3 regions of the Kitasatospora sp. NPDC002227 genome follow, and region 2 is predicted to be linked to each of the others. Evidence: riboswitches for the same ligand, from Rfam matches in the RefSeq annotation. Region 2 holds a riboswitch; each other region holds the start of a gene.
The links. Region 2 has a riboswitch for cobalamin ahead of nicT (Nickel transporter NicT). Riboswitches for the same ligand answer to the same signal wherever they lie in the genome.
Positions count from the first base shown of each region.

Region 1: it holds a riboswitch for cobalamin, as region 2 does, so the genes downstream of both, ABT095_RS02080 (ribonucleoside-diphosphate reductase subunit alpha) here and nicT (Nickel transporter NicT) in region 2, are expected to answer to the same signal.
Region 3: it holds a riboswitch for cobalamin, as region 2 does, so the genes downstream of both, ABT095_RS06545 (cobalamin biosynthesis protein) here and nicT (Nickel transporter NicT) in region 2, are expected to answer to the same signal.

Region 1 covers NZ_JBEOWY010000002.1:26,335-36,501, forward strand. Annotated here, with positions in the region: gene ABT095_RS02035 (carbohydrate ABC transporter permease) at 1-854, opposite strand, end outside; gene ABT095_RS02040 (extracellular solute-binding protein) at 982-2,268, opposite strand; gene ABT095_RS02045 (GntR family transcriptional regulator) at 2,613-3,407, shown strand; gene ABT095_RS02050 (DUF3311 domain-containing protein) at 3,538-3,807, shown strand; gene mctP (monocarboxylate uptake permease MctP) at 3,804-5,435, shown strand; gene ABT095_RS02060 (histidine phosphatase family protein) at 5,656-6,411, shown strand; gene ABT095_RS02065 (helix-turn-helix domain-containing protein) at 6,408-7,382, opposite strand; gene ABT095_RS02070 (hypothetical protein) at 7,422-7,589, opposite strand; gene ABT095_RS02075 (GNAT family N-acetyltransferase) at 7,643-8,149, shown strand; cobalamin riboswitch at 8,231-8,361, shown strand; gene ABT095_RS02080 (ribonucleoside-diphosphate reductase subunit alpha) at 8,521-10,167, shown strand, end outside.
Region 2 covers NZ_JBEOWY010000034.1:19,970-30,136, forward strand. Annotated here, with positions in the region: gene ABT095_RS26150 (ATP-grasp domain-containing protein) at 1-522, shown strand, start outside; gene ABT095_RS26155 (2'-5' RNA ligase family protein) at 470-1,039, opposite strand; gene ABT095_RS26160 (ArsR/SmtB family transcription factor) at 1,233-1,595, opposite strand; cobalamin riboswitch at 1,771-1,980, shown strand; gene nicT (Nickel transporter NicT) at 2,011-3,132, shown strand; gene ABT095_RS26170 (aminopeptidase P family protein) at 3,170-4,276, shown strand; gene efp (elongation factor P) at 4,347-4,910, shown strand; gene nusB (transcription antitermination factor NusB) at 4,913-5,353, shown strand; gene ABT095_RS26185 (thioesterase family protein) at 5,519-6,343, shown strand; gene ABT095_RS26190 (DUF8829 domain-containing protein) at 6,481-7,338, shown strand; gene bldD (transcriptional regulator BldD) at 7,445-7,948, opposite strand; gene pyrR (bifunctional pyr operon transcriptional regulator/uracil phosphoribosyltransferase PyrR) at 8,246-8,851, shown strand; gene ABT095_RS26205 (dihydroorotase) at 8,907-10,167, shown strand, end outside.
Region 3 covers NZ_JBEOWY010000005.1:101,981-112,147, reverse strand. Annotated here, with positions in the region: gene ABT095_RS06575 (ABC transporter ATP-binding protein) at 1-787, shown strand, start outside; gene ABT095_RS06570 (ABC transporter ATP-binding protein) at 784-1,533, shown strand; gene ABT095_RS06565 (cobyrinic acid a,c-diamide synthase CobB) at 1,755-3,110, opposite strand; gene cobO (cob(I)yrinic acid a,c-diamide adenosyltransferase) at 3,124-3,729, opposite strand; gene ABT095_RS06555 (putative cobaltochelatase) at 3,733-5,847, opposite strand; gene ABT095_RS06550 (cobyric acid synthase) at 5,848-7,362, opposite strand; gene ABT095_RS06545 (cobalamin biosynthesis protein) at 7,359-8,300, opposite strand; cobalamin riboswitch at 8,382-8,527, opposite strand; gene ABT095_RS06540 (helix-turn-helix domain-containing protein) at 8,722-9,408, shown strand; gene ABT095_RS06535 (alpha/beta hydrolase family protein) at 9,513-10,167, shown strand, end outside.

The sequences.
Region 1 (10,167 bases), on a different contig from region 2:
AGCTGGTACTCGGGCTCGGGGTGGCCGCTGCGCATCAGGAAGACCTGGGGGAAGACGCCCATGTCCCAGATGACGGAGAGGGTGGCCAGCATGACGATGATCGGCTTCAGCACCGGCAGGGTGACGTAGCGGAAGACCTTGACGGCGCCGGCCCCGTCCATCCGGGCGGCCTCCTCGAGCTCCTTGGGCACCTGGGTGAGGCCGGCGTGCAGGGTGATCGCGACGAACGGCACCGCGCCCCAGACGACCAGCGCCATGATGATCGTGAAGCCCTGGGTGGAGGAGGTGAACCAGTTGTGCCGGCTGAAGTCGACCCCGGGGATCTGGCTGAGCAGCCAGTTCACCACGCCGTAGTCGGTGTCGAACATCCACTTGAAGACGGTGACGGCGACCACGATCGGCATCGCCCAGCTCGCCACCAGGGCGATGTTGATCAGCGTCTTGACCCAGCCGGAGACGCGCATCAGCAGCATCGCGATGAGCATGCCGAGGATCATCGTGAAGACGACCGCCCCGCCCGCGAAGACGATGGTGCGCACCACCACGGACCAGAAGGTGCTGTCACCGAGCACGGTGGTGAAGTTCTGGAACCCCACCCACTCGGTCGGCTGGAAGCCCCACAGCTGGGACTGGCCGAACTTCTGGAAGGAGAGCGTCGCCAGCCGCACCAGCGGGTAGCCGAGCACGACGGCCAGCACCAGCATGGTCGGGGCCAGCAGCAGCCACGGCACCGCCATCCCGGTGAACCGCTTGCCGCGCGGCAGCCCGCCGGTTCTGGCCGGGGCCTGTTCCCCCGCGGGGGCTGAAGCGGGCCGCTGCGGCGGCACCTTCGCGGTGGATGTCTCGGCACTCATCACGTGCTCCTCAGCTACGCCTGGCGCTTGCAAACTTCGAAAGCCCTTGAGGGGAGGGCCGGGGCCTCACGGCCGGTGGCCCGTCGGCCCCCTTCCGGCGAAGGGGGCCGACGGGCCGGGTGGTGGATCAGGCGTTGTTGATGACGGCGTCGATCGCGGTGTCGGCGTCCTTCACGGCAGCCTCGACGGTCTTCTTGCCCTGGGCGATGTCCTGCAGGGCGTTCTGCAGGATGTTCGACTTCTCGACCTGCAGCCAGCCCGGCGCGGTCGGGACGAACCAGCTGATCTCGGCCGCGTTGGCCGACGGGCCGACCTTCGGGTCCGTCTTGAGCGGGGCCAGCTGGGTCTTGTTGTTCGGCAGGTTGCCGGCCTTGATGAGGGCCTCCTGCGCCTTGCTGTTGGTGAAGGCGTTGATCCACTCGGCGGCGGCGCCCTGGGCCTTCGACTTCACCGGGACGGCGAGGTCCGAGCCGCCCAGGAAGGTGGAGAGCGACTTGCCGGACGGGCCGGGCATCACGAAGGAGACCAGGTTGTCCTTGAGCTTGCCACCGGTCTTGTCGAACTTCGGGTCGGCGGCGGAGCCACCCTCCCAACCGGCGCCGTAGATCATGCCCGAGGTGCCCAGACCGTAGACGATGTAACGGTCCGAGTCGTCCTTGGTCAGGTCGCCCTTCATGTACTTGGAGACGGAGTCCTTCCAGGAGTTCAGGCCCTTGATCGCCTCCGGGCTCTCCAGGGTGGCCTTCCACTTGCCGCCGTCCTGCTTGGCGATCTGGCCGCCCGCGTCCGCGACGTAGGACATCGCGGCGTACCAGTCACGGGAGGGCTGGTAGAAGGCGGAGAACTTGTCGCCCTGCTTGGCCTGGATCTTGTCCAGGGCCGCGGTCAGCTCGGCGTAGGTGGTCGGCACGGCGGTCACGCCGGCGTCGGCGGCGATGTCCTTGCGCCAGGTGGCCACTCGGGCACCGGCGTAGTACGGCACGCCGTAGGTCTTGCCGTTGTAGGTGGCGGAGGCCTTGAGGCCGTCCAGCCAGGCCGAGCTGTTCTCGAACTTCGAGGCGTCGAGCGGGGCCAGCGCGCCCTTGATCATGTAGGGCAGCATCTCGGTGTTGCCCATCTCGACCACGTCCGGCACCTGGTCGGTGGCCAGGACCGAGTCCAGCTTCGGGTTCTTGTCCTTCCAGCCGTAGTACTCGTGGTTGATCTTGATGCCCGGGTACTTGGCGGTCAGCGCGTCGTCCGCGGACTTGACCAGGTCGGGCCAGTTCTGCTGGGCGTCGACGGTCAGCCAGACGGTGAGCGCGGTGGGCTTCGCGTCCGCCGCGGCGCCGTCCTTCTTGGCGTCCGAACCACAAGCCGCGAGGCCGACGACCATTGCTGCGACGCCGACCGCCGCGATGAGCTGACGCTTCACGCCATCCTCCTGGGGATGCCTGGTGTTTTGAGAACAGCCCCCATCGGCGGCAGCGACATACCCGCACAATTCGGCAGGAATTGGCATCGCGGAGCCATGGGACGGGGTTGGAATTCATGGTGTGGTCAACAGAGGTGTAGACCAGATGCCTGGAGCTTGGCCTAGACCAATGGGCGTGTCAACGGCTCCGGGGTTGATCAGTGCCACCCGTTATCAAGCCGACACCGCTCCTGCCTCATCGTGTGATGCGCTCCCCGTTCACCTGGCATACGTGCAACGATGTGTGCCGTTAACAAGGCGGCGGGGCCTGGGGAAGGCCCCGCGAGTAGCGGGAGAAACGGCACATGACCAGCGACGGGGGCAGCGCAGCCCAGGTGAGCGACCCCCAGGCGAAGAGCCTCCCGGGGCAGTCGGCGGCCGACCAGACCGCCCGGGTGCCCAAGTACTACGGCCTCAAGCGCCACCTGCTGCAGCTGACCGAGACCCAGCCGGCCGGCACCCCCGTCCCGCCCGAGCGCGCGCTGGCCGCCCAGTTCGACACCTCCCGCACCACCGTCCGGCAGGCCCTGCAGGAGCTGGTCGTCGAGGGCAGACTCGAGCGGATCCAGGGCAAGGGCACCTTCGTCGCCAAGCCCAAGGTCGCCCAGGCGCTCCAACTCACCTCCTACACCGAGGACATGCGGGCCCAGGGCCTGGAGCCCACCTCCCGGCTGATCGAGATCGGCTACGTCACCGCCGACGACCGTCTCGCCCCGCTGCTCGACATCAAGCCCGGCAGCCGGGTGCTGCGGATCGAGCGCCTGCGCCTGGCCAACGGCGACCCGATGGCGATCGAGGTCGCGCACCTCTCCGCCAAGCGCTTCCCCGCGCTGCGCCGCAACCTCGCCAAGCACAACTCCCTCTACACCGCGCTGCGCGAGGTCTACGGCGTCACCGTCGCCGAGGCCGAGGAGACCATCGAGACCACCCTGGCCAACCCGCGCGAGGCCGGCCTGCTCGGCTCCGACCTGGGCCTGCCGATGCTCCAGCTCTCCCGGCACTCCTTCGACGCCGAGGGGGCGCCCGTGGAGTGGGTGCGCTCCATCTACCGCGGCGACCGCTACAAGTTCATCACCCGCCTGCAGCGCCCCGAGCAGTAGGCCTTCCGACCGGCCGGACCTGACAGCGCCGCACCCGACATCGGGGAGATTCGGCGAAACCTAGTGACACGGATCACTCCGTTTCACTAGGTTTCACGCCGTACTGATCACCGAGCCGGAGGTGCCCACCATGGCGTCCGCACCCGAACCGTCGGCCGCCGTGCCGGTGGTGACCCCTGAACGCGTCCTGGCGGTGATCAGCCTGGCCGTGCCGGTGGTCGCCCTGCTCTGGGTCTCCTCCTACGCCAAGCTGGAGCCGAAGATCGGCGGGGTGCCGTTCTTCTACTGGTACCAGATCATGTGGATCCCGCTCTCCGCGGTCTTCACCTGCGCCGCCTACCTCCTGCTGAACCGGGACGAGAAGAACCGCAAGGCCGCGAAGGCGGGTGACGACCAGTGAGGCACGGCGTCAACGTCACCGCCCTGGTGGTGTTCATCCTCTTCTTCCTGCTCGTCACCGTGATGGGCTTCTTCGCCGCCCGCTGGCGCAAGGCGGACAACGCCCTGCACCTGGACGAGTGGGGGCTCGGCGGCCGCAGCTTCGGCACCTGGGTGACCTGGTTCCTGCTCGGCGGCGACCTCTACACCGCGTACACCTTCATCGCCGTCCCGGCGGCGGTCTACGCGGGCGGTGCGGCCGGCTTCTTCGCGGTGCCGTACACGATCATCGCGTACCCGCTGGTCTTCCTCTTCCTGCCCCGGCTCTGGTCGGTGGCCCGGGTGCGCGGCTACGTCACCCCGGCCGACTTCGTGCGCGGGCGGTACGGCTCCAAGGGCCTCTCGCTGGCCGTGGCGCTCACCGGCATCCTGGCCACCATGCCGTACATCGCGCTCCAGCTGGTCGGCATCCAGGCGGTGCTCGACACCCTCGGGGTCGGCGGCGGTGAGAACGCCAACTGGTTCGTCAAGGACCTGCCGCTCTTCCTGGCCTTCGCCGTGCTCGCGGCCTACACCTACTCCTCCGGCCTGCGGGCGCCCGCGCTGATCGCGTTCGTCAAGGACACCCTGGTCTACATCGTGATCATCGTCGCGGTGATCTACATCCCGCTGCGGCTCGGCGGCTACGGCCACATCTTCGACAGCGCGGCGGCCAAGTTCAGCGCGCTCAACCCGGCCACCCACAAGCCGGTCGGCTCGATGGTGACGGGCCCCTCGGCGCAGTGGACGTACGCCACCCTCGGGCTCGGCTCGGCCATGGCGCTGTTCATGTACCCGCACACCGTCACCGGCGTGCTGGCCGCCAAGTCCCGCAACACCGTGCGCCGCAACATGGCGATCCTGCCCGCCTACTCGCTGATGCTCGGCCTGCTCGCGCTGCTCGGCTTCATGGCGATCGCGGCCGGGGTCGGCAAGGGCGTCAAGGGCTACAACGCCCAGCTGGCGGTGCCGCAGCTGTTCGACAGCCTCTTCCCGGACTGGTTCACCGGTGTGGCCTTCGCCGCGATCGGGATCGGCGCCCTGGTGCCGGCCGCCATCATGTCGATCGCCGCGGCGAACCTCTTCACCCGCAACATCTACAAGGAGTTCCTGAAGCCGGACGCCACGCCGGAGCAGGAGACCAAGGTCGCCAAGCTCGCCTCGCTGCTGGTGAAGGTCGGCGCGCTGGTCTTCGTGCTCAGCATGGACAAGCAGGTCGCCATCAACTTCCAGCTGCTCGGCGGCCTGTGGATCCTGCAGACCTTCGTCACGATCGTCGGCGGCCTGTTCACCCGCTGGTTCCACCGCTGGGCCCTGCTGGCCGGCTGGGCGGTCGGCATGGCGTACGGCACCTGGCAGGCGTACAACATCGCCTCGCCCGCCACCAAGCACTTCGGCGGCAACAGCACCAAGATCCCCGTCATCGGCGAGATCGGGTACATCGGCGTCACCGCCTTCGCGCTCAACCTCGCCGTCGCCGTGGTCCTGACGCTGGTCCTGAAGGCGGCCAAGGCCCCCGAGGGCCCCGACGAGACCACCCGGGCGGACTACACCGCCGACTACGACGACCAGGCCGTCAAGGACGCCCCCGCGCCCGCCATAGCGCACTGACGCCGGGGCCGGGCCGGCTCCCGCGCCACCCGACGCCACCCGGGCGCACTCCCCCGCCCCCGCGCGCGCCCTGTGATCGCGCCGTCTCCTCCCTCAACACTGGAGGAGGCGGCGCGATCATCTTTTCGTACGCCACCCAGTCCGGTTGCCGCCCGGCCCGGGCAACACCCGGCCCGGGTACCGCCCGGCCCGGGCACCGACCAACGGGGAGAGACCAGCCATGGCAGAACCGCAGACCGTCGTCGACACCGCCCCCGCCCTCAACGGCCACCGGCCCGGGCCGGCCCGTCCGCTGCCCTCGGTGCTGATCGCCACCCGGCACGGCGAGAGCACGGCCAACGTCGAGTTCGCGCTCGCCGCCGAGACGGGGGCCCTGACGGTGCCGATCACCTGCCGGGACGCCGACATCCCGCTCTCCCTGCAGGGCCGCAGCCAGGCCCAGCGGCTCGGCGAGTGGTGGGCCGCCCTGCCGCCCGCCGACCGGCCGCGCTCGGTCTGGTGCTCGCCGTACCTGCGCACCGCCGACACCGCCCGCACCGCCCTGGCCCAGGCCTCCGGGCTCGGCGCCGTCCCGGTCGGCCTGCCGGTCCGCTTCGACGAACGGCTGCGGGACAGAGAGCTCGGCGTCCTGGAGATGCTCACCCAGGCCGCGATCGAGAAGGAGCACCCCGCCGAGGCCGCCCGGCGCCGCAAGATGGGCGAGCTCTACTACCGCCCGCCCGGTGGCGAGTCCTTCCTGGACGTCGCCCTGCGGGTGCGCAGCTGCCTGCGCGACATCTGCGAGGAGGAGGCCGGCCACCCCGTCCTGATCGTCTCCCACGACTGCCCGGTCCTGATGCTCCGCTACGTCCTCGACCGCCTCACCGAGCCCGAGCTCCTCGCCCTGCCGCCCGTCCGCAACTGCTCCACCAGCCTCTGGCGCTCCGACGGCACCCGCCTGGGCCCCGAGCAGTGGAACGCCGTGGACCACCTCTAGGACGCCGTCCCGAAGGTGCGGCGGTAGGCCTGGGGGGTGGTGCCGAGCCAGCGGGTGAAGTGGTGGCGCAGGGTGGCGGCGTTGCCGAAGCCGCTGCGGGCGGCGACCGAGTCGACCGGCTCGGTGGTGCCCTCGAGGAGGCGCTGGGCGTGCAGCAGGCGCTGGTTGGTGAGCCAGCGGTGCGGGGTGGTGCCGGTCTCCTGCTGGAAGCGCCGGGCGAAGGTCCGGGGGGACATGTGCGCCCGGGCGGCGAGCTGGTCCACCGTCAGCTCCTCGTCCAGGTGGTGGCGCAGCCACTCGAGCAGGCCGCCCAGCGAGTCCGCCGAGCACTCCGGCAGCGGGCGGGCTACGAACTGGGCCTGCCCGCCGTCCCGGTGCGGGGCCACCACCATCCGCCGGGCGATCCCCCGGGCCACCTCGGCCCCCTGCAGCTTGCGCACCAGGTGCAGGCAGGCGTCGATCCCGGCCGCCGTCCCGGCGGAGGTGATGACCGGGTCCTCGTCCACGTAGAGCACGTCCGGCTCGACCGTGGTGGCGGGGTACAGCGCGGCCATCCTGTCGGCGTGCCGCCAGTGCGTGGTGGAGCGGCGCCCGTCGAGCAGCCCGGCGGCGCCGAGCAGGTAGGAGCCGTTGCAGATCGACAGCACCCGGGAGCCGCGCGCCACCACGGCCCGCAGGGCCGCCAGGAGCGGCTCGGGGTAGCTCTCCCGGATGCCGGTGGCGGCGGCGATGACCAGATCGGCCTCGGCGAGGCGCTCGACCCCGTACGGCACGTCCACGCTGAAGCCGGCGTGGGTGCGCAGCAGCCCGGGCCGGTCGGAGGCGAGCGCGAAGTCGTACACCGGCAGCCCGTCGTCGCTGCGGTCCAGGCCGAAGACCTCGCAGGCCACCCCCAGCTCGAAGGGGTGCACCGGCTCGAGCACCACGGCGACCACGTTCTTCAGCGCGGGGTTCAGCGGGGGGTTCGGCATGGGCCCAGGATGCCACTGGCAGGATATCGATGCAATCGGTCATTCCTGCCACTCGTCCGGATCCGCGCCACGGACGAGGCTGGAGGCATGACCTCGATCACGCAGTTCCTGCCCCTGCTCGCCGTCCTCGCCGGCTTCGGCCTCCTCGGCACCCTGGTCGGCCGCGACGTCGACCGCCTGGCCCGGCTCGGCCGGGACAACCGGCACCGCCCGACGGGCTACCCGACGGAGTCGAACACATCTTCGGGCACAATGTCCGGATGGACATCGTCATCCGCCCGGCCCGCGAGGAGGACCTCGAGGGCGCCGGAGCCGTCACCGTCGAGGCGTTCGTCGGCGATGGCCACACCGACCCCGACAGCCCGTACGTCGAGCTCCTCCGGGACGCCCGCCGCCGCCTCGCGGAGGCCGAGCTGTTCGTCGCCGTCGACGGCGCCGGCCACGTGCTCGGCTGTGTGACCTTCGCCTCCGGCGGCACCGAATGGGCGGACATCGCCGAGCCGCACGAGGGCGAGATCCGGATGCTCGCGGTGGGCTCGGCGGCCCGCGGGAGAGGCGTCGGCGAGGCCCTGGTCCGGGCCTCGATCGCCCGCTCCCGGGAGCTCGGACTGACCGCCATGGCCTTCTCCACCCGGCCCTCGATGACGGCCGCACACCGGCTCTACGAGCGGGTCGGCTTCCGCCGGACCCCCGAGCGGGACTGGGCCCCGCGCCCCGGGATCGACCTGCTCACGTACGGTCTGACCTTCGACGATCCGGTGATCTGACGGGCCGTACGGTGGCTCCGAGCTACCAGCCGACCACGACACGCGGCACTACATCTGGGGTCGCATCCGACCTCCGCCACAACATGTATGCTCACTCTCGCTGTCGAAGCAGGGGAACCCAGTGAAAGTCCGGGACTGCCCCGCAGCGGTGAGCTGCGCACCCCTACGGGCGCGCCGTAAGTCCGATGACCTGCCGACGGTGTGCACACGGCTTCCCCGCAGGCGCCTTGCAGCACTGAGTCACGTCCGGGCCTCGCGGGCGGGCCGGGGGGTCTGAAACGCGCGCGCTCGAACGAGCGCGCCGCGCCGCGTTCCCCTGTGCCCAGGCGGCCCTGGCGACCACGTCGTTCCGCCGCCGCCAGGAGAGCGCCTTGACCATCGCAGCAGTTGCCCTGCCGTCCCAGGGTTCCGCCGATCACGACCAGACCGACCCCGGTGCTGCGCTCCTGCGGCTGCTGACCGACCGCAGTGTCGACCTCCCCCAGGTGGACCCCGGCCACGTCGCCGCCGCCGCCCTGCGCGGCCGCCACGCGGGCTCCGACTTCGCCGAGCTGCGCTCTCTGGCCGTCGAGGCCGCCGCCTCGATGATCGCCGAGGACCCGCAGTACTCGAAGCTGGCCGCCCGCCTGCTCGCCCTGGAGATCGCCGACGAGGCCGTGAGCCAGGGCGCCGTCTCCTTCTCCGCCTCGATCGCCGTCGGCCACGCCGAGGGCCTGATCGGCGACACCACCGCCGCCTTCGTCGCCAAGCACGCCGACAGCCTGGACGAGCTGATCGACCAGCGGGGCGACGACCGCTTCGAGTACTTCGGCCTGCGCACCGTGCAGTCCCGCTACCTGCTGCGCCACCCGATCACCCGCAAGGTGATCGAGACCCCGCAGCACTTCCTGCTCCGCGTCGCCTCGGGCCTGGCCGTCGGCGACTCCGAGACGGCCGTCCGCGAGGTCGCCGAGCTGTACGCGCTGATGAGCGCGCTCTCCTACCTGCCCTCCTCGCCGACGCTGTTCAACTCCGGCACCAAGCACCCGCAGATGTCCAGCTGCTACCTGCTGGACTCCCCGCTGGACAACCTGGACTCGATCTACTCGCGCTACGCGCAGATCGCCCGCCTGTCCAAGCACGCCGGCGGCATCGGCCTGTCCTACAGCCGCATCCGCTCGCGCGGCTCGCTGATCCGCGGCACCAACGGCAAGTCCAACGGCATCGTGCCGTTCCTGCGCACCCTCGACTCCTCGGTCGCCGCCGTCAACCAGGGCGGCCGCCGCAAGGGCGCGGCCTGCGTCTACCTGGAGACCTGGCACGCGGACATCGAGGAGTTCCTCGAGCTGCGCGACAACACGGGCGAGGAGGCGCGGCGCACCCACAACCTGAACCTCGCCCACTGGATCCCGGACGAGTTCATGCGCCGCGTGAACGCCAACACCGACTGGTCGCTGTTCTCCCCGGCCGACGTGCCCGAGCTGGTCGACCTCTGGGGCGCCGACTTCGACGCCGCGTACCTGAAGGCAGAGGCCGAGGGCAAGGCCGTCCGCACCATCCCGGCGCAGACCCTGTACGCCCGGATGATGCGCACCCTGGCGCAGACCGGCAACGGCTGGATGACCTTCAAGGACGCCTCCAACCGCGCCGCCAACCAGACCGCCGTGCCCGGCCGCACCGTGCACTCCTCCAACCTGTGCACCGAGATCCTCGAGGTCACCGACGACTCCGAGACGGCCGTCTGCAACCTCGGCTCGGTCAACCTCGGCGCCCACGTCGCCGCCGGCGCCACCGCCGCCGACCTGCTGGGCGCGATGGACTGGGAGCGCCTGGACGCCACCGTCCGCACCGCCGTCACCTTCCTCGACCGCGTGGTGGACATCAACTTCTACCCGACCCCCGAGGCCGGCGCGTCCAACTCGCGCTGGCGCCCGGTGGGCCTGGGCGTGATGGGCCTGCAGGACGTCTTCTTCAAGCTCCGCCTGGACTTCGACTCCGCCGAGGCCAAGCAGCTCTCCACCCTGATCGCCGAGCGCATC
Region 2 (10,167 bases):
CTCGAGCTCACCGCCGCCGGGTACCCGGTGATCCCGACCGCCGAGGGCAGCTGGGCGGGCCTGCCGGAGGTGCCCGAGTACGTGGTGAAGCCGGTGCAGGGGGCCGACTCGATCGGCCTGGAGGTGGTCGCGAAGGGCGCCCGGGAGGTGACCGGGATGCTGGTGCAGCCGAGGATCGACTTCACGTACGAGGTCTCGTTCTACTTCGTGGACCAGGAGTTCCAGTACGCCCTGTACGCCCCGGACCAGGAGGCCCGCTGGCGGCTGGAGCCGTACGCGCCGACGGGCGCCGACCTCGCCTTCGCCCGCCGGTTCGTGGCGTGGAACGGGCTGTCGCACGGCATCCAGCGGGTCGACGCCTGCCGCACGCGGGAGGGCGAGCTGCTGCTGGTGGAGCTGGAGGACCTCAACCCGTACCTGTCGCTGGAGCTGGTGGGGGACGGGACTCGGAAGGCTTTTGTGGCGGCGTTCAAGCGCTCGCTGGACGGACTGCTGGCGGCGCCGCGCCCAGCGGCGTGGTGAGGCCGGTGCAGGTGTCGTAGCTGCGGGCGGCGTCGAAGCTGCCGGTGAGGTCGGGCAGCCGGCCCAGCAGGTGGTGGGCCAGGGCGAGCTCGGCGGGTTCGAGCCGCCGGGTGAGGCCCAGGTGCGGGGACCAGCGGCCGGGCAGGTAGTAGGGGCTGGGCTGGGCTGAGCCGGGCTGGGCGGCCTCGGCCAGCTCCTGCCAGATCCGGTGGTGCAGGCGCACCAGCTCGTAACCGGGCACGACCGACCAGGACAGCACCCGGCGGCGGCTGCGCGCGCTGAACGAGAGCAGCCCGGTGAGCCGCACCGGCAGCGGCAGGGCCTCCGCGATCAGCTCGTCCACCCGGGCCAGCGCGGCCACCGGGACGCTCCCGCAGGCGGCGAGGGTCAGGTGCGGCCGGTGGGTCGGGTGGGTGTTCCGGGCCAGGCTGGCCACGCCGCCTTCGTCCAGCTGCTGCCAGACCTCACGGACGGCGGCGTCGAACACGGGATCGCAGGTCAGCTCAACGGTCTGCATCGGATCACCGTACGGAGCGGGCGGGTGGTCTGACGAAGCATTTAGCGTCGGGTGGAATGGCGGAATGAATGTTCATTCCGGATGGCCCGGGGTGCCGTGCGGGCGAGGGCCTTGGCGACGGGCGGAATGAATGTTCATTCCCAGCAGCCGGGGCGCCGGGGGCGAGGACCCCGGCGTCGGCTGGAATGAACATTCATTCCCGGTAGCCGAGGACGCCGTGGGCGAGCACCTCGGCGACGGCCGGGTCGATCAGGCGGTAGCGGACGATCCGGCCGTCCCGGTCGCCGGTGACCAGACCGCCGGCGCGGAGCAGGCGCAGGGCCTGGGAGACGGCCGGGTCCTTCATGCCGGTGGCGACGGCGAGGTCGGAGACGGCCAGCGGGCCGGTCTCGTGCAGGGCGAGGAGCAGCGAGAGGCGCCCGGGATCGGCCAGCAGGGAGAAGCGTTCGGCCCAGGCTTGGACGTGCTCGGCATCACCGATGGCGGCGATGGCCTCGCAGACGCGGTGGCCGTCGATGGTCCGGTGGTTCGCGCGGTCGGCGGGGACGAGGTGCATGCCGGAGATTCTCTCATCCGGGGTCTGTCCGGCGGGTCCCGCCGGGCGGTCGCCGCCGGGGCACGCCATCCGACGTGTCCCGCCGGACGGACCCCAGCGCCCGGCGCACGCCGGGGCAGGTGATCTGCAACACCTGCGCAGGTGTGCAGGCTTGCAGGTGGTGGCGGGTCACCCCTACGGTGTTCCACGCCGTGGTGCTCGGGAAGACCGGTGACGGACCATCAAGGTCCCAGTCCGGAGCGGCCCTCGCCACTGTGATCGGGTAGTACCCGCACCGTCTCCGTGCGAACAGCACGGAGGCCACTGGACGCCAACCGTCCGGGAAGGCCAGGTGCGGGTGCGTCGACCCGTAAGCCAGGAGACCGGCCACGGCACTTCACGAGTTGATCCACGAGGTGCTGGAGCGTGACCGCAGATGACCCTGCCTGAAATCAGTGCTGCCCCGACGGCGGCGCCCACCGAGACCGGCTTCCGCTGGAAGCGTGAGGACACCGTCCGTACCACGGGCCTGATGCTGGTCATCCTGGCCATGCACGTGGCCGCCTTCGGCACCCTGTTCTTCCTGGTCGTCCCGGCCAACTACAAGGTCGGCACCCAGGTCTTCGGCGTCGGCCTCGGCATCACGGCCTACACCCTGGGCATGCGGCACGCCTTCGACGCCGACCACATAGCCGTGATCGACAACACCACCAGAAAGCTGATGGCCGACGGCAAGCGCCCGGTCTCGGTCGGCTTCTGGTTCGCCCTCGGCCACTCCAGCATGGTCGTGGTGATGGCCGGTCTGGTCGCCGGCGGCGCCGCGCTCGCGGGCACCCTGATGGACGACGAGTCCACCACCCACAAGGTGCTCGGGATGATCGGCACCACCACCTCCGGTGCCTTCCTCTACCTGATCGCCGCGCTCAACCTGGCCGCGCTGACCGGCATCCTGCGGGTCTACCGCGCGATGCGGTCCGGCGAGTACGACGAGACCGAGCTGGAGCGCCACCTCAACTCGCGCGGCTTCATGAACCGTATCCTCGGCCGCGCCACCCGCTCGATCACCCGCCCGGGCCAGATGTACCCCGTCGGGATGCTGCTCGGCCTCGGCTTCGACACCGCGACCGAGGTGACCCTGATGGTGATGGCCGGTTCGGGCGCCGCCGCCGGGCTGCCCTGGTACGCGATCGTCTGCCTGCCGCTGCTGTTCGCCTCGGGGATGAGCCTGTTCGACACCCTGGACGGCACGTTCATGAACTTCGCCTACCAGTGGGCCTTCTCCAACCCCGTCCGCAAGGTCTACTACAACCTCACCATCACCGGCCTCTCCATCGCGGTGGCCTTCGTGATCGGCACCATCGAACTGGTCACCGTGGCGCACGACAAGTTCGACCTGACCGACCCGGTGACGGGTTGGATCTCCGAGCTGAGCCTGGACAACGTGGGCTTCGCGATCGTCGGCCTGTTCGTGGTGGTCTGGGCGATCGCGATCGGGTACTGGAAGCTGGCCAAGGTCGACCACCGGTGGTCCGCCAAGGCCAAGGAGGGACGCGCCTGACAGGCGGGGTGCCGCCACCCTCCGTACGCTCGGGAGCATGGCTGATGCGTACGCGGTCCGGCGTGAGCGGCTGCGCGAGCACTGCAGTGCCCTCGGGGCGGACGCCTCGCTGATCACGCGTGCCGCCAACGTCCGCTACCTCACCGGCTGCGCCCCCTGCGGTGCCACGCTGCTGCTGACCAGGGAGCGCGCCCTGCTCGCCCTGCCCGACGACCTGCCGCCGGACGACACCGGGGAGCACCTGGTCGACCCGGACGCCTCCCGGCTGCCGGTGGGCGGCGGGCAGGACACCGCGCTGGCCGCCGCCGAGGCGGCCGCCCGGCTGGGGGTGCGCGACCTCGCGGTGGAGGAGCACGACCTCACCGTGCTGCGGCACCGGCAGGTGGCCGGGCTGGCCGAAGGGGTCCGGTTGAAGGACCTCGGGGCGGCCGTCGAGCGGCTGCGGGTGGTCAAGGACGAGCACGAGATCGCCGATCTGCGGATCGCGGCGGAGATCGCCGACCAGGCGCTGAGCGAGCTCCTGGAGTCGATCCTGGTCGGCCGCACCGAGCGGCACCTGGCGATGGAGCTGGAGCGCCGGATGATCGACCACGGCGCCGACCGGGCGGCCTTCCCGGTCTCGGTCGGCACCGGCAGCCACTCCGGCCAGGAGGCCCACCAGCCGACCGACCGCCGGGTGGAGGAGGGCGACTTCCTGACCGTGGTGCTCGGCGCGCAGTACCGGGGCTACGGCGTCTCCACCGCGCGCACCTTCGTGATCGGCGCGGCCCCCGCGCCCTGGCAGGTCGAACTGCACCGGCTGGTGTTCCGGGCCCAGCGGGCCGCCCGCGAGGCGCTCGGCCCCGGGGTCGCGCAGCACGCGCCGGACCAGGCGGCCCGCGAGATCCTCCAGGCCGCGGGCCATGGCGAGAGCTCCGTACACCCACTCGGCCACGGGATCGGGCTCGAGATCCGGGAGGCGCCGCGTCTGGGGCCCGCGGACATGGGTAAACTGGACAATCGCGTGCCGGTAACCGTCGGCCCCGGGGTGCACATCCCGGGCAAGGGCGGGGTCCGGATCGAGGACACCCTCGTGGTGCGCCCTCTCGAAGAGGGCGGGCCCGAGCTGCTCACCATTACCACCAAGGAGCTCCTCGCCCTGTGAACCGCCCCGGCGGGGAGCAGGCCGCAACCCCTTGGTTCCTTGACAGCTATATCCAGGAGTAAGTGCGCCCGTGGCTTCCACGAACGATCTCAAGAACGGCATGGTCCTCAAGCTGGAGGGCGGCAAGCTGTGGTCCGTCGTCGAGTTCCAGCACGTCAAGCCCGGTAAGGGCCCGGCCTTCGTGCGCACGAAGCTCAAGGAGGTCCTGACCGGCAAGGTGGTCGACAAGACCTTCAACGCCGGCACCAAGGTCGAGACCGCGAACGTCGACAAGCGTGGGATGCAGTTCTCCTACAAGGACGGCGAGAACTTCGTGTTCATGGACACGGACACCTACGACCAGATCACGATCGAGCCCGCCGTCGTCGGCGACGCCGCCAAGTACCTCCTCGAGGGCTTCGAGGCCCTGGTCGCGATGTACGAGGGCGCCGCCATCTACATCGAGCTCCCGGCCTCCGTCGAGCTGGTCATCTCCCACACCGAGCCGGGTGTCCAGGGCGACCGCTCCACCGGTGGCTCCAAGCCGGCCACCCTGGAGACCGGCGCCGAGATCGCCGTCCCGCTCTTCATCGTCACCGGCGAGAAGATCAAGGTCGACACCCGCGACGGCAGCTACCTGGGCCGGGTCAAGTAATCGTGTCATCCGCACGTAGCAAGGCTCGTACCCGGGCCTTCCAGATCCTCTTCGAGGCCGACCACCGTAACGTCGACCCGCAGCGGGTACTCGCTGACTGGGTGGGCCGCGCGCGCGACCCGAAGCCGGACGAGGGCACGCCGCAGGTGGGCGAGTACACCATGCAGCTGATCGAGGGCTATTGCCAGCACGCGCGTCGGATCGACGAGCTCATCGCGCAGTACGCGGTCGGCTGGACGCTGGACCGGATGCCGATCGTGGACCGGAACGTGCTGCGCCTGGGCGCGTACGAGCTGATCTGGGAGGACGGCACGCCGGACGCGGTCGTCCTGGACGAGGCCGTCGAGATCGCCAAGGAGTTCTCCACGGACGACTCCCCGGCCTTCGTCAACGGCCTGCTGGCGCGGTTCATGGAGCTCAAGCCCTCCATCCGCCGGGCCTGAACGCCCCTCCTTCGTCGAAGGCCGCCGGACCGCTCGGTCCGGCGGCCTTCGCGTGTTCCAGCTGTGCTCCAGCCGCGTGTTCCGGCTGTGTGTTCCGGTTGGGAAGGTGCTGGCGTATGTTGGCTACCGACCGGTAACATCCCTGGAGCGAAGGGCGTACCACCCATGACCACCGTGATCCGCAGCGAGTTCGACCGGGGCATTGCCCTCACCCCGACCGCGCCGGGGCACTTCGAGGGTGAGCTCGACCCGGGCTGGCAGATCGGCGGCGGCATCAACGGCGGGCTGCTGCTCGCGGTGGCCGGCCATGCGCTCTCGCAGCGGCACGGCGAGGACGGGCACCCCGACCCGGTCTCGATCAGCGGCTACTACCTCTCCGCCTCGGTGGCCGGCCCGGCCACCGTGGAGACCGAGCTGGTGCGCACCGGCAAGAGCCTGTCGACCGGCACCGCAGTGCTGCGCCAGGGCGGCGAGGAGCGGCTGCGGGTGCTGGCCACCTACGGCGACCTGGCCGGCCGAGGCGGCGAGATCCGCACCAGCGCCACCCCGCCGAAGATGCCGCTGCCGGAGCAGTGCATCGGCGTCGAGCACGCGCCCAAGCAGTTCATCGAGCAGGCCGCCCTGCTCGAGCGCTTCGACCTGCGGCTCGACCCGGCCACCGTCGGCTGGGCGCTCGGCGCGCCCTCGGGCGAGGGCCGCATCCAGGGCTGGTTCAAGCTGGCCGACGGGCGCGAGCCCGACCCGCTCAGCCTGCTCCTGGTCGCCGACGCGCTCCCGCCGGTCACCTTCGACCTCGGCCTGCCCGGCTGGGCGCCGACCATCGAGCTGACGGTCCATCTGCGGGCCAAGCCCGCGCCGGGCTGGCTGCTCGTCAGCCACGCCACCCGCAACCTCGCTGACGGGTACTTCGAGGAGGACGCGGAGATCTGGGACTCCACCGGCCGCCTGGTCGCGCAGTCCCGCCAGCTGGCCCGGGCGCCGCGCGGCTGACCCGCCCTCGGGCAGCTGTTCGTCACCCTCGGTTACCCAGCTGTGACATCAGGTGCGTGTGCGAGGCGGTGGACTGGGGAGGAAGGGGGCAGCGGCGCAGCCGCCCCCCGTACCACCTCCAGCACCAGGAGCCACCGATGCCCCGCAACGGCCGCAACCCCCGTACCACCCGCTGCGCCGGCCCCGCCGGTGCCCGTCGACGCGAGGACCAGGCCTTCCTGACCGGCATCCTGACCAGCGCGGAGGACTTCGAGCGGGCCCGGGCCTGGACGCTGACCGACGCGGCGGACTACGACAGCTACCTGCTGGACACCGCCGTGCTGCTCGCCGAGGCGGAGCGGACGTTCGGGGTGGTGCAGGCGCGGATGTTCCATCCGCAGGACTTCGCGGAGTTCTGCCTGCTGCACGGACTCGACCCGGCCGAGCCGGCCGCGCGGGACCGTTACCTGGTCAACCCGGCGCTGCAGACCCAGCTGCTGCCGTACCAGGGCGAGGAGCTGGCCGGGGACTTCGTGCCCCGGCTGGTCCGGGCCCGGGAGAACGGGCTCACGCTGCTCCACGCCGACCTGCTGCTCGAGGGCGGGCTGCTCGGCGGGGCGCAGGAGCGGCAGCCGCAGGACGTCCGGCAGGCGTACCAGCAGGGGGCGGAGATCTTCCGGCGGATGCTGGTGGGGGCCGGGTACGGGGCGTTCACCTTCCGGTGCGTGGTGGAGGCGCCGGGCGGGCGGCTGGAGGCGCAGGCCCGGGTGCTGCACTGGGAGGACGGGGTGGTGCGGCTGAACGACGAGGACCTGGACCTGGTATGTGCCGTGCTCTGTGCGGGCCTGGCCCGCGAGCTGCCGGGGCTGGCGGTGCTCACCGGTACGCAGGGCGGCGGGAGCTCCTGCGGGGAGTACCGGCAGGTGGCCTGGGCCTGGCAGAGCGGGGGGTACGACTACACGCCGGCGGTGACGGAGCTGGCCGCTCCGGGGTTTCCGCTCGGAACTGTGTGCTGAAACCACTGGGGGCGCGGGGAACGGCGCGCGCAACCGTGCACGGAGGTGCTTGGTTGGCAGCGCAGTTCCCCGCGCCCCTGATGAGCTGAACGTTTCTGCGGAAGGTTCAGCTCGCGTCTTCGTCGCGCACCGCGCGGCGGGCGTCCGGGTTGAGGACGCCCCAGCTGATCAGCTGCTCGGTGAGGATCGAGGGCGACTGGTCGTAGATCACGGCGAGGGTGCGCAGGTCGTCCTGGCGGATGGAGAGGACCTTGCCGTTGTAGTCGCCGCGCTGGCTCTGGATGGTCGCCGCGTAGCGCTGCAGCGGGCCGGCCTTCTCGGAGGGGACCTGGGTCAGTCTCTCCAGGTCGAGCACCAGGCGCGGCGGCGGCTCGGCCGCACCGCCCGGGGTGCCGCCGGGCAGCAGCTCCTGGACCGGGACGCCGTAGAACTCCGCGAGCTCGGCAAGCCGCTGCACCGTGACCGCACGGTCGCCACGCTCGTAGGAGCCGACGACGACGGCCTTCCAGCGACCCTGGGACTTCTCCTCGACGCCGTGCAGGGAGAGACCCTGCTGTGTGCGGATCGCTCGGAGCTTGCCCCCGAGTTGCTTCGCGTAGTCGCTGGACATTGGTCTCCCCGGACGAGATTGCTTCGCGTTGAGTGGGCCACGAGCCCGGTGGTCGGGTGGACCGCCGCCTGCCGTGCTACCGGTGGGTCGGACGGCCGTCTCGTAACTCACTGTGAGGTTACGTAGAGTGAGGTAGTTGCGTCAAGCCGAATGGTGCAGTCGTGCGAACGCAACTCGACGGAGACGCACTGTTAGGATGTGCGGAAGCTTCCGGTGCGCCGGGGGCGTCCCCCAGACATCCTTTAAGGCCCGTCCCGTGAGGCGGGGAAGGAGGTCGGCTTCGGCATGACCACAGGTATGACTCCACGCGCTGACGACCCGCGTCCGCCGCGCCAGGTACTGGACGCGACCGACGTCGCCCGGGTGATCACCCGGATCGCGCACGAGATCGTGGAACGCGCCAAGGGCGCGGAGGACGTCGTCCTCCTCGGTATCCACACCCGCGGTGTCCACCTCGCCCGCCGCCTGCACGACAAGCTCGCGCAGATCACCGGCCGCGACATCCCGCTGGGCACCCTCGACATCACGATGTACCGGGACGACCTCCAGCTCAAGCCCGCCCGCGCCATGGAGCACACCGAAGTCCCGCCCGGCGGGATCGAGGGCAAGCTGGTCGTGCTGGTGGACGACGTGCTCTTCTCCGGGCGCACCATCCGCGCCGCCCTGGACGCCCTCAGCGACATCGGCCGCCCGCGCGCCGTGCAGCTGGCCGTGCTGGTCGACCGGGGCCACCGCGAGCTGCCGATCCGGGCCGACTACGTGGGCAAGAACCTCCCCACCTCGCTCCGCGAGGCCGTCCAGGTGCGCCTGGCCGACATCGACGGCCGCGACGCCGTCCTGGTCGGCGACCGCGACTACGCGGCCCGCTCCTCGCAGGCCCTGGCCGCCGAGCCGCGCAGTTGAGCTCCGCCCCCTGCGCCCTTTCCTCCCGCACCAACCCCCTCCCGGAGACCTCGCTGTGAGCAGCTACCTGATCCGCAACGCCCAGCTCCTCGGCGGCGCCCCGCAGGACATCCTGATCGACGGCGGCGTCATCGAGCAGATCGGCGCCGGCCTGAGCGCCGAGGCAGACATCGAGATCGACGCGCACGGTCTGATCGCCCTGCCCGGCCTGGTCGACCTGCACACCCACCTGCGCGAGCCCGGCAAGGAGGACGCCGAGACCGTCCTCACCGGCACCCAGGCCGCCGCCAAGGGCGGGTTCACCGCCGTGCACGCGATGGCCAACACCACCCCGGTCGCCGACAACGCCGCCGTGGTCGAGCAGGTCCGGCGGCTCGGCCGGGAGTCGGGCTACTGCGACGTGCACCCGGTCGGTGCCGTCACCGTCGGTCTGGAGGGGAAGGAGCTCGCCCAGCTGGCCGCCATGCACCGGTCCGAGGCGGCCGTGACGGTCTTCTCCGACGACGGCAAGTGCGTGGACGACGCCGCGCTGATGCGCGCCGCGCTGGAGTTCGCCAAGAGCGTGGACGGCGTGGTCGCCCAGCACGCCCAGGAGCCGCGGCTCACCGAGGGCGCCCAGATGAACGAGGGCACCGTCTCGGCCGAGCTCGGCCTCGGCGGCTGGCCTGCCGTCGCCGAGGAGGCGATCATCGCCCGCGACGTGCTGCTCGCCAGCCACATCGGTGCCCGGCTGCACGTCTGCCACCTCTCCACCGCCGGCTCGGTGCGGATCGTCCGCTGGGCCAAGTCCCAGGGCTGGAAGGTCACCGCCGAGGTGACCCCGCACCACCTGCTGCTGACCGACGAGATGGTGCGCACCGGCGACGCCGTCTTCAAGGTCAACCCGCCGCTGCGCACCGAGGCCGACGTGCTGGCGCTGCGCGAGGCGCTGGCGGACGGCACCATCGACGCCGTCGCCACCGACCACGCGCCGCACCCGGACGCCGACAAGGACTGCGCCTGGGCGGTGGCCGCGATGGGCATGGTCGGCCTGGAGACCGCGCTGTCGGTGGTCCAGCAGACCATGGTCGACACCGGCCTGCTGACCTGGGAGGGCGTCGCGGACCGGATGTCGCACCGCCCGGCCCGGATCGGCCGCCTCACCGGCCAGGGCCGCCCGCTGGCCGTCGGCGAGCCCGCCAACCTGGTGCTCTTCGACCCGGCGTACCGTGGCGTGGTGGACCGTGAAGCCTTCGTCACCAAGAGCCGCAACACCCCCTTCCGCGGCCTGGAGCTGCCGGGCCGGGTGCATGCCACCTTCCTGCGCGGGGTGCCCA
Region 3 (10,167 bases), on a different contig from region 2:
CGAGGCGCTGACGCTGCGGTTCGGCGGGCTCACCTCGCTCTCCGAGGTGTCCCTGCGGATGCGGGCGGGGGAGGTGCTGGCCGTGATCGGCCCGAACGGCGCGGGCAAGACCTCGCTGTTCAACTCCCTCACCGGCGTCTACCAGCCGCAGGAGGGCAGGGTCACCTTCCGCTCCCCGGACGGCGGTTCGCACCAGCTGCTCGGCCGCAAACCGCACCTGGTGAACCGGCTCGGCGTCGCCCGGACCTTCCAGAACATCCGCCTGTTCGGCGCCCTGAGCGCGCTGGAGAACGTCCAGGTGGCCGCCCAGACCCGGCAGCGCACCGGCCCGCTCGCCATCGCCCTCGGCCTCCCGCACGCCCGCCGGGCCGAGCGCACCAGCGCCGAACGCGCCCGCGAACTCCTGGAGTTCGTCGGCCTCGGCACCCGGGCGGGCGAGGCGGCCGGCTCGCTCTCCTACGGTGACCAGCGCCGCCTGGAGATCGCCCGGGCGCTGGCCACCGACCCCCGGGTGGTGCTCCTGGACGAGCCCGCGGCCGGCACCAACCCCACCGAGAAGCTCGAACTCACCGAGCTGATCCGGCAGATCAACCGGGAGCTGGGTGTCGGCGTGCTGCTGATCGAGCACGACATGAAGCTGGTGATGTCCGTCGCCGACCGGGTGGTGGTGCTCAACTTCGGCAAGGTGATCGCCGAAGGCACCCCGGCCGAGGTCCAGCGCGACCCGGCCGTCATCGAGGCCTACCTGGGCGCCGAGGCCGCCCAGCACGAGGGGAGCACGCTGTGACCGTCGCCGTGGAGACCGAGGCGCCCACCGCCACCGCCGCGCCCGCCCTGCTGGAGCTCGTCGACCTGCACGTCGGCTACGGCGCGATCACCGCCCTCAAGGGCATCGACCTCACCGTCCGCCAGGGCGAGGTGGTCGCCCTGCTCGGCGCCAACGGCGCGGGCAAGTCGACCACGCTGCGGACGATTTCGGGCCTGCTGCAGCCGGTCTCGGGCGAAGTCCGCTACGGCGGCGAGCGGATCGACGGGGTCCCCGCCCACCAGGTGGTGAGCCTCGGCATCGGGCACTCGCCGGAGGGGCGCCGCGTCTTCGCCGACATGACCGTCCTGGAGAACCTCCGGATGGGCGCCTACCGCTTCGGCAAGGCCGACCCGGCCGATCTCGACCGCGTCTTCGCCCTCTTCCCCCGCCTCGCCGAACGCCGCCGCCAGGCCGCCGGCACCCTCTCCGGCGGCGAACAGCAGATGCTCGCCATGGGGCGCGCCCTGATGGGCCGGCCCGACCTGCTGCTGCTCGACGAACCCTCGATGGGCCTGGCCCCCATCATCGTGGCCCAACTCTTCGACATCATCCGCGAGATCAACACCCAGGGCACCACCGTCCTGCTGGTCGAACAGAACGCGGCCCAGGCCCTCGCCCTCGCCGACCGCGCCTACGTCCTGGAGACCGGCACCATCACCGTCCACGGGCCGGCGACCGACCTGCTCCACGATCCGCGCATCCGCGAGGCCTACCTCGGCGGGTAGCACTTTCTGAGGCAGTACCTTCTCTGGGGCAGTACCTTCTCTGGGGCAGCACCTGCTCTGGGGCAGCACCGCCAGGGGCGCGGGGAACTGCGCGAAGCGGAAGGAACCGGCCCGCGGCCTCCCGCTTCGCGCAGTTCCCCGCGCCCCTGGGATAGTGCAACTGGCTCCATGCGAAGCCGATCTGCGACGCCTCTCCCGATTTCGCGCAGTTCCCCGCGCCCCTAGCGAAGGCACTGCCCCACAAAGGTGGAGGCCAGCTCCGGTGCGCCGGCCCAGTGCAGGTGCAGGTACGAGGCGTGGACAGAGCCCTGGACGAAGCCCTCCGTCCTCGGTGTCCCGTCCGGCCCCCGCCAGCCCCAGGCCGGCTGCTCGCCCGCCCCCGGCTCGACCACGGTGCGGTGGAACTCGTGGCCGCGGACCCGCGTGCCCGCCGGGGCCAGGACGGAGTCCCCGAGCGCGACCGCCTCCCGGTAGCCAAGGGTCAGCCGCTTCGTCATCCGGGCGGAGCCGTCGAGCACGCCGCACATCGCCTCCCCGTCCAACTCCCGCCCCAGATACAGCAGTCCGGCGCACTCCGCGCTCACCGGCAGCCCCGCCGCAGCCCGAGCCGCGATCTCCTCCCGCAGTCGCACGTTGGCGCTCAACTCGCCCACGTACATCTCCGGGAAGCCGCCGCCGATCACCAACCCCCGGACGTCCTCCGGGAGTTGTGAATCCCGCAGCGGATCGAACGGCACGACCTCCGCCCCCGCCGCCGCCAGCAGCTCCGCGTTCTCCGCGTACGAGAACGAGAACGCCGCCCCCGAGGCCAGCGCGATCCGGGGCCGCCCGGCCGCCGCGGACACCTCCTCGGCCGCCGACCAGGCCGCCCCTCCCAGCGGAGGAGCGCTCTGCGCCAGCGCGACCACAGCGTCCAAGTCGACCGACGCGGCGACCAGTTCGCCCATCTCCCGGACCGCCGCCACCGCCTCGGCCGAGCGCTCGACGGCCGGCACCAGCCCGAGGTGCCGAGAAGGCGTCGCGACGGACGAAGCCCGCCGCACGGCGCCGAGCACCGGCACCCCCGACCCCTCCTCCAGCGCCTCCCGCAGCAGCTGCTCGTGGCGGTCGGAGGCGACCCGGTTGAGGATCACCCCGGCCAGGCGCACCTGCGGATCCCAGGAGGCGAAGCCGTGCACCAGCGCGGCCACCGACCGGGACTGCGAGGAGGCGTCGACCACCAGCACCACCGGCGCCCGCAGCAGCTTCGCGACATGCGCGGTGGAGGCCAGCTCCCCACGCCCGGCAGCGCCGTCGAAGAGGCCCATCACGCCCTCGACCACCGCGATGTCGGCCCCCGCCGCGCCGTGGTGGAAGAGCGGGGCGATCCGCTGCTCGCCGCACATGAAGGCGTCCAGGTTGCGCCCGGGGCGCCCGGCGGCGAGCCCGTGGTAGCCCGGGTCGATGTAGTCCGGGCCGACCTTGTGGGGGGAGACCTTGAGGCCGCGCGCGCTGAGCGCGGCCATCAGGCCGGTGGCGATGGTGGTCTTGCCCGCGCCCGAGGAGGGCGCGGCGATGACGAGGCGGGGGATGTTCAACGGAGCTTCCGGTCTACCACTCGATACCGCGCTGGCCCTTGCGGCCGGCGTCCATGGGGTGCTTGACCTTGGTCATCTCGGTGACCAGGTCGGCGACTTCGAGCAGGGGCTCCTTCGCGTAGCGGCCGGTGATGACCACGTGCTGGCTGCCGGGCCGCTCCCGGAGCACCTGCACGACCTCCTCGACGTCCACCCAGCCCCAGTGCATCGGGTAGGTGAACTCGTCCAGCACGTAGAAGCGGTAGGTCTCGGCGGCGAGGTCGCGCTTGACCTGCTCCCAGCCCTCCTTGGCCGCCTCCTCGCTGGAGATCTCCGCCTCGGCGGAGCGCTGCACCCAGGACCAGCCCTCGCCCATCTTGTGCCAGGCGACGCTGCCGCCCTCGCCGGACGCGCCGAGCACCTTGAGCGCGTTCTCCTCGCCGACCTTCCACTTGGCCGACTTCACGAACTGGAACACCCCGACGGACCAGCCCTGGTTCCAGGCCCGCAGCGCCATCCCGAAGGCGGCGGTGGACTTGCCCTTGCCGGGGCCGGTGTGCACGGCGGTGATCGGCAGGGTACGGCGCTGGCGGGTGGTCAGGCCGTCGTCGGGGACGGACTCGGGAACGCCCTTCGGCATGGCTCAGGCAGCCTTTCGGTCGAACTTGCCAACGGATCGGTGCGCGTGCACCAGTGCTGCCACGCCCTCGGCGCGCAGCTCGTCCAAGGTGACGGCGGTGCCGCCGAGTTGACCCGCCAGGGTGCGGGCCAGGCCGAGCCGGACCGGCCCGGCCTCGCAGTCGAGCACCACACTGGCGATGCCCTGCGCGCCGAGCAGCCCGGCGGCCTGCCCGGCCCGGGCCAGCGCGTCCTTGCCGCCGGTGGCCCGGCCGTCGGTGACCACGACAAGCAGCGGGCGGCGGTGCGGGTCCCGCATCCGCTCGACCCGCAGCACCTCATGGGCCCGCAGCAGACCGGCGGCCAGCGGCGTGCGGCCGCCGGTCGGCAGCTGCTCCAGGCGGGCGGCGCCCACCTCCACCGAGGAGGTCGGCGGCAGCGCCAGCTCGGCGCCCGAGCCGCGGAAGGTGATCAGGCCGATCTTGTCCCGGCGCTGGTAGGCGTCCATCAGCAGCGAGAGCACGGCGCCCTTGACGGCCGTCATCCGCTGCCGGGCCGCCATCGAACCGGAGGCGTCCACCACGAACAGCACCAGGTTCGACTCCCGCCCCTGGCGCACCTGCTCGCGGAAGTCGTCCTTGCGCAGCACCAGGGCGCGCGAGGCCCGCCCGCGCGCCACCTGGTGCGGGGCGGCCGCCTGCAGCGTCGCGCTCAGGTGCAGCCGGGCCAGCAGGCCCTGCGGCCGCCGGGAGCGGATGGTGTGCCCGCCGTCGGTCTCGGCGGGGGAGCGGCGCCCCTGGGCACCCTTGCCCGTCCCGGGCACCTTGAACAGCCTGGTCCGGTACGGCTCCCCGGCCGCCGCCACCGGGCCCCCGGAGGGCGCGGGCGCACCGCTGCCCGGCGGCGGAGCGTCGGAAGCCTCCGGGCCGGCCTCGGGTGTGGCAGGCGCGGAGCGAGCCGAAGGCTCGGGAGCCCCGCCGCCGCCACCGTCCGGGCCACCGTCCGGGCCGTCGTCGCCGCCCTCCGGGCCGTCAGGACCTTCGGGGCCGGGGCCGTCCTCCCCCGACCCCGCTCGGTCAAAAGGGTCGCTGCCCTCCGGGGCCGCGTCGTCGGCGGAGTCGTCCGAAGCGGCGTGCTCGGCCAGCGTCCGGTCCAGCTGCTCCTCGTCCAGCCCTGGCGCGTCGAAGGGGTTGCGCCGCCGCCGGTGCGGCAGCGCCAGCTGCGCGGCCTTGCGGACGTCCTCCTCGAGCACCTCGAGCCGCCCGTTCCAGGCGGCCAGCGCGACGGCGGTGCGGGCCATCACGATGTCCGCCCGCAGCCCGTCCACCTCGAAGGCCGCGCAGACGGCGGTGATCTGCCGCAGCGCCTGGTCCGTCAGCTCGACCTGCGGCAGCAGCGCGCGAGCGGTGGTGATCCGCCCGGCCAGCGCCTCCTCCTCGGCCTGGTACGCGGCCGCGAACGAAGCGGGGTCGGCGTCGTACGAGAGCCGTCGCCGCACCACCTCGGCCCGCTCGCCCGGCTCCCGGGTGGCGGCGATCTCGACGGTCAGGCCGAAGCGGTCGAGCAGCTGAGGCCGCAGCTCGCCCTCCTCGGGGTTCATGGTGCCGACCAGCAGGAAGCGCGCGGCGTGCCGCACCGAGACGCCCTCGCGCTCGACGTACGAGCGGCCCATAGCGGCGGCGTCGAGCAGCAGGTCCACCACGTGGTCCTGCAGCAGGTTCACCTCGTCGATGTAGAGCACACCCCGGTGCGCCTTGGCGAGCAGCCCGGGCTCGTACGCCTTGACGCCCTCGGCGAGTGCCCGCTCCAGGTCGAGCGAGCCGACGATCCGGTCCTCGGTGACGCCGACCGGCAGCTCCACCAGGTGGGCCGGCCGGTCGGTGCCGGAGGCGGCGGCGTGCGGCCCGTCCGGGCACTGCGGGTCCGCCCCGGCGGGGTCGCAGGCGAACCGGCAGCCGGTGACGGTCGCGATCTCGGGCAGCAGCCCGGCGAGCGCGCGCACCATGGTCGACTTCGCGGTGCCCTTCTCACCGCGCACCAGCACCCCGCCCACGGCGGGGGAGACCGCGTTGAGCAGCAGCCCGAGCCGCAGGTCGGCCATGCCGACGATCGCGGTGAACGGGTATCGGACGTCAGTCATTCAGCTCTCCTGAGGCCGGGGCGCGCCCGGCGGTACGAACGGCAGCCCCTCGGCGGGCACCCCGCCCTCGATCAGCTTCCACAGCGCGTCGGTGTCGGCGTGCTCCTCGATCAGGTCGCCGAGGCGGTCCAGGCGCTCCTCGCGGGCGGCGGCGAAGCAGGTGTCCGGCGCGGGGACGAAGGCCCGGCCGGCCAGCTCGGCGACCTCGCGCAGGAAGGCCCGGCGGAAGCCGTCGTTCTCCAGCGCGCCGTGCCAGGTGGTGCCCCACACCGCCCCCTCCCGGCAGCCGTCCAGGAACGGAGAACCGCCCTCCACGGCCACCACCCCGTGGTGGATCTCGTACCCCTCCACCCGCTCGCCGTACGCCTCGCCGACCGGCCGGGCGAGGACCTTCTCCCGGCCGAACTCGACCCGGGTCGGCAGCAGCCCGAGCCCGGGCACCCGCCCGGCCTTGGACTCGACCTGGTCCACGATCTCCTGAGCCAGCATCTGGTACCCGCCGCAGACCCCGAGCACCGGCCGCCCCTCGGCGGCCCGGGCGAGCAGCGGCGCCTCCAGGCCGCGCTCGCGCAGCCAGGCCAGGTCCGCCACGGTGGCCCGGGAGCCGGGCAGCACGACCAGGTCGGCGTCGGCCAGCTCCTCGGGCCGGGTGGCCCAGCGCAGCAGCACACCGGGCTCCTGGGCCAGGGCGTCCAGGTCGGTGAAGTTGGAGAGCCTCGGCAGCCGCACCACGGCCACCCGCAGCACGTCGGCGCCGAACGGGCCCTGGACCAGGCCCCGGTCGACCACCGTGGTCAGGTCGAGCGAGTCCTCGGCGTCCAGCCACAGGCCCGACAGCATCGGCAGGGTGCCGATCACCGGACGGCCCGTCAGCTGGTGCAGCATGTCGAGCCCGGGGGCCAAGAGCCGGGTGTCGCCCCGGAACTTGTTGACGAACCAGCCGGCCACGTGCCGCTGGTCCTCGGGGGAGAGCAGCGCCAGGGTGCCGTACATCGCGGCGAAGACCCCGCCCCGGTCGATGTCCCCGACCACCACCACGGGCAGCTTCGCGGCGACCGCCAGGCCCATGTTGGCGATGTCCCGGTCCCGCAGGTTGATCTCGGCGGGGGAGCCGGCGCCCTCGCAGACCACCACCTCGTACCGGGACCGCAGGTCGGCCAGGCACTCCAGGGCGCGCTCGAGCAGGACGGGCTTGCGCTCGCGGTAGTCCAGCGCGCCGACCTCGGCGACGGCCTTGCCGAGCAGCACCACCTGGCTGCGGCCGTCCGCCCCGGGCTTGAGCAGCACCGGGTTCATCGCCGCCTCGGGCTCGATCCGGGCCGCCGCCGCCTGCATCGCCTGGGCGCGGCCGATCTCGGCGCCGTCGGCCGTCACGAAGGAGTTGAGCGACATGTTCTGCGCCTTGAACGGCGCGACCCGCACCCCCTGCCGGGCCAGCCAGCGGCAGATGCCCGCCGTCACCACGCTCTTCCCGGCGTCCGAGGTCGTCCCCGCCACCAGCAGTGCGCCGCTCATCCCTTGTTCCTCCTAAGCATCGCGGCAGCCACCGCCGTCACACCGAGCGCCAGCGCCCCCACCCGGCGGGAGAGCTGACAGGCCCGCTCCACGTCGTCCACCGTCACCGGCCGCAGCTCCCCGCCGAGCACCGGCCGGTGCTCCACGCGTTCGCCGTACTGCAGGGTGCCGCCGAGGCGGACGCCCAGCGCGCCCGCGAAGGCCGACTCGGCCTGGCCGGCGTTGGGGCTCGGGTGGGAGGAGCCGTCCCGGCGCCAGACCTTCCAGGCGGTGCCCGGCGAAGGCGCGGCGGCGCAGGCGAGCAGCGCGGTGAGCCGGGCGCCGGGCCAGCCGGCCACGTCGTCCAGGCGGGCGGCGGCCCAGCCGAAGCGCAGGTGGCGGGGGGAGCGGTGGCCGACCATCGCGTCCAGCGTGTTGACGGCCCGGAAGGCCAGCAGGCCGGGCGCCCCGGCCAGCGCGCCCCAGATCAGCGCGTTGACCACGGCGTCGGCGGTGTTCTCCGCGACCGACTCGACCACGGCCCGCGCGATCTGCGCCTCGTCCAGGCCGCTCGGGTCCCGCCCGCACAGGTGCGGCAGGCGCTCCCGGGCGGCGGTCAGGTCGCCCGCGCGCAGGTGGCCGCCGATGGTCCGGGCCTCCCGGGTCAGCGAGGTGCCGCCGAGCACCGTCCAGGTCGCGGCGGCGGCGAACAGCGCGCGGCCGGCCTTCCGGCGCCCGAGCGCCCGCTCGGCCAGCGCGGCCCCGGCCGCGACGCCGCCCACGCAGACGGCGGTGTGCAGGGCGCCCACACCGCGGTGGTCACGCCAGAGGGCCTGCTCGAGCCGGTGCGCGGCGGAGCCGAAGACGGCCACCGGGTGGCCACGCCTGGGGTCGGCGAAACGGACGTCGGCGAGGTACCCCACCACACTGCCGAGCGCGAAGGCGGTGCCCCGCCTCAACGCGCGCACCGCACAGCGGGAGGGGTCGGCGGTAGGTACGCCACGGTGACGGGTGTCCTCACTCAGGGTCCGCGCCCTGGCTCGACGAAACCGGAGGTGAGAGTCTCCTGGCTCCCGGGCCGCTTCCGCGTGCGCCCGGTGACAGTGGCGGGACCGCGCCGGACTCGCACCGGCTTCCTCTCCTTGCCTCCGTTTGGCTGAAAGATCCCACCACGCGCCCGGACCGGGAGTCAACAAACCGTCACGGTGGGCTGGGTCACCCGGCGGGCCGGACGATGACCCGTCAGTATCTCCGAGACCGGAGCCCGCTCGGCCCTCGAGGGTTGTGCGATCAGCCAGGGGCGGGTGGGCCCCGGCGGGCCGGGGTTCGTGTGTTCAGCGGCTGTGGGAGCCGTGCGGGGCCCCCGTACGGTCACCAGGTATGCGACGCAGACCGCTTCCTCCTGCCACCCCCACGCCCGTCCCCTTCTCCCCGGCCGCCGCCCGGGCCCACCGGGCCGGCCTAGGCCTCACCCCGGGGCAGGTGGCGGAGGGGATGGCGGCGCACGGGGTGCGGCTGCTGCCGGGGCACGTGCTCGGCTGGGAGAACGGCGAGCTGCGGCCCAGCGAGGAGGAGTTCGTCGCGCTGGCGCGGGCCCTGTGGTGCCCGCCCGCCCAGCTGATGGGCGCAGCCCCGGCCACCCTGCGGGACTTCCGGGTGGCCCGCGAGTACACCCAGGAGCAGGCGGCCCAGCGGCTCGGGCTCTCGCTCGCGGCCTACGCGAAGGCCGAGACCATCGGCCGCTGGTCCGGCGACGAGGAGCAGACCCACACCCTGGCCCACGTGCTCGGGATCGGCCTGCGGAGCCTGGTCCGGGTGACCGGACGTCAGGACGAGTTCGAGCAGTGCCTGCGCAGCAGCATCGACGGCCGCTGGCAGGCCCAGCTGGGGCCCCTCGCCCGCCTGGTCCCGGCCCCCCGCTCCGCCCTCACCGCCGTCCTGACCGCCCTCCAGTCCGAGTACCAGGTCCCGCTCTCCTGGGGCACCCCCGCCGCCGCCCCCACCACCCCGCTCCCCGACCGCTTCTGGCAGCTCCTCGCGGGCCACGACACCGACATCCCGGTCTGAGGCTCCGGCGGGCCCCTGAACAGCCGCCCCGGCTGGCGGGCCCCGGCCCCCGGTAGTGGGATGGAGTGCGAACGGTCCGTCACCAGCGACTCCCAGGGAGCGTCATGCGCTGGCAATCCGCCGCCTTCATCGCCGCCGCCGGCGCCGGAGCAGGGATCCTGCTGCTCGGCCGCAAGCTCTCCGAGGGGGCCGTCAACCCGGCCGCCGCCCAGCAGGAGTCCGTCCGCCCGCCCGCCGTGCTGAAGGTCCGGGCCCTGGGCCCGGGCCGCGTGACGCTGACCCGGACGCCCGACTCCGCCCGCCCGGGGCGGTACGCGCTGGAGTGGGGCGAGGACGGCCACGCCGTGGTCGGCGGGATCCTCGCCTCGGACGCCGCGGGCGTCACCCGCCGCCTCGAGCGCGCCGACGCCGGCACCCTGGCCGTCGGCACGGAGCTGCGGATGACCCCGCGGGTGCTCCTCGGCGACCCCACCTCCGCGCTCGCGATGGACTTCGCCGAGACCACCGCCGTGGGCGAGCTCGGCCCGCTCCCGGCCTGGCTCACGCCCGGCGTACGCGGCACCTGGGTGATCCTGGTCCACGGCCCGGGAGCGGGCCGTGAGCAGGCCCTCCCGGCCCTCCCCACCCTCGCCTCGCTGCGCCTGCCGACCCTCACCGTCACCTACCGGGGTGACGAGGGCGCCCCGGCCTCCCCGGACGGCCTGAGCCACTTCGGTGAGACCGAGTGGCGGGACGTCGAGGCGGCGCTGCGGCTCGCGC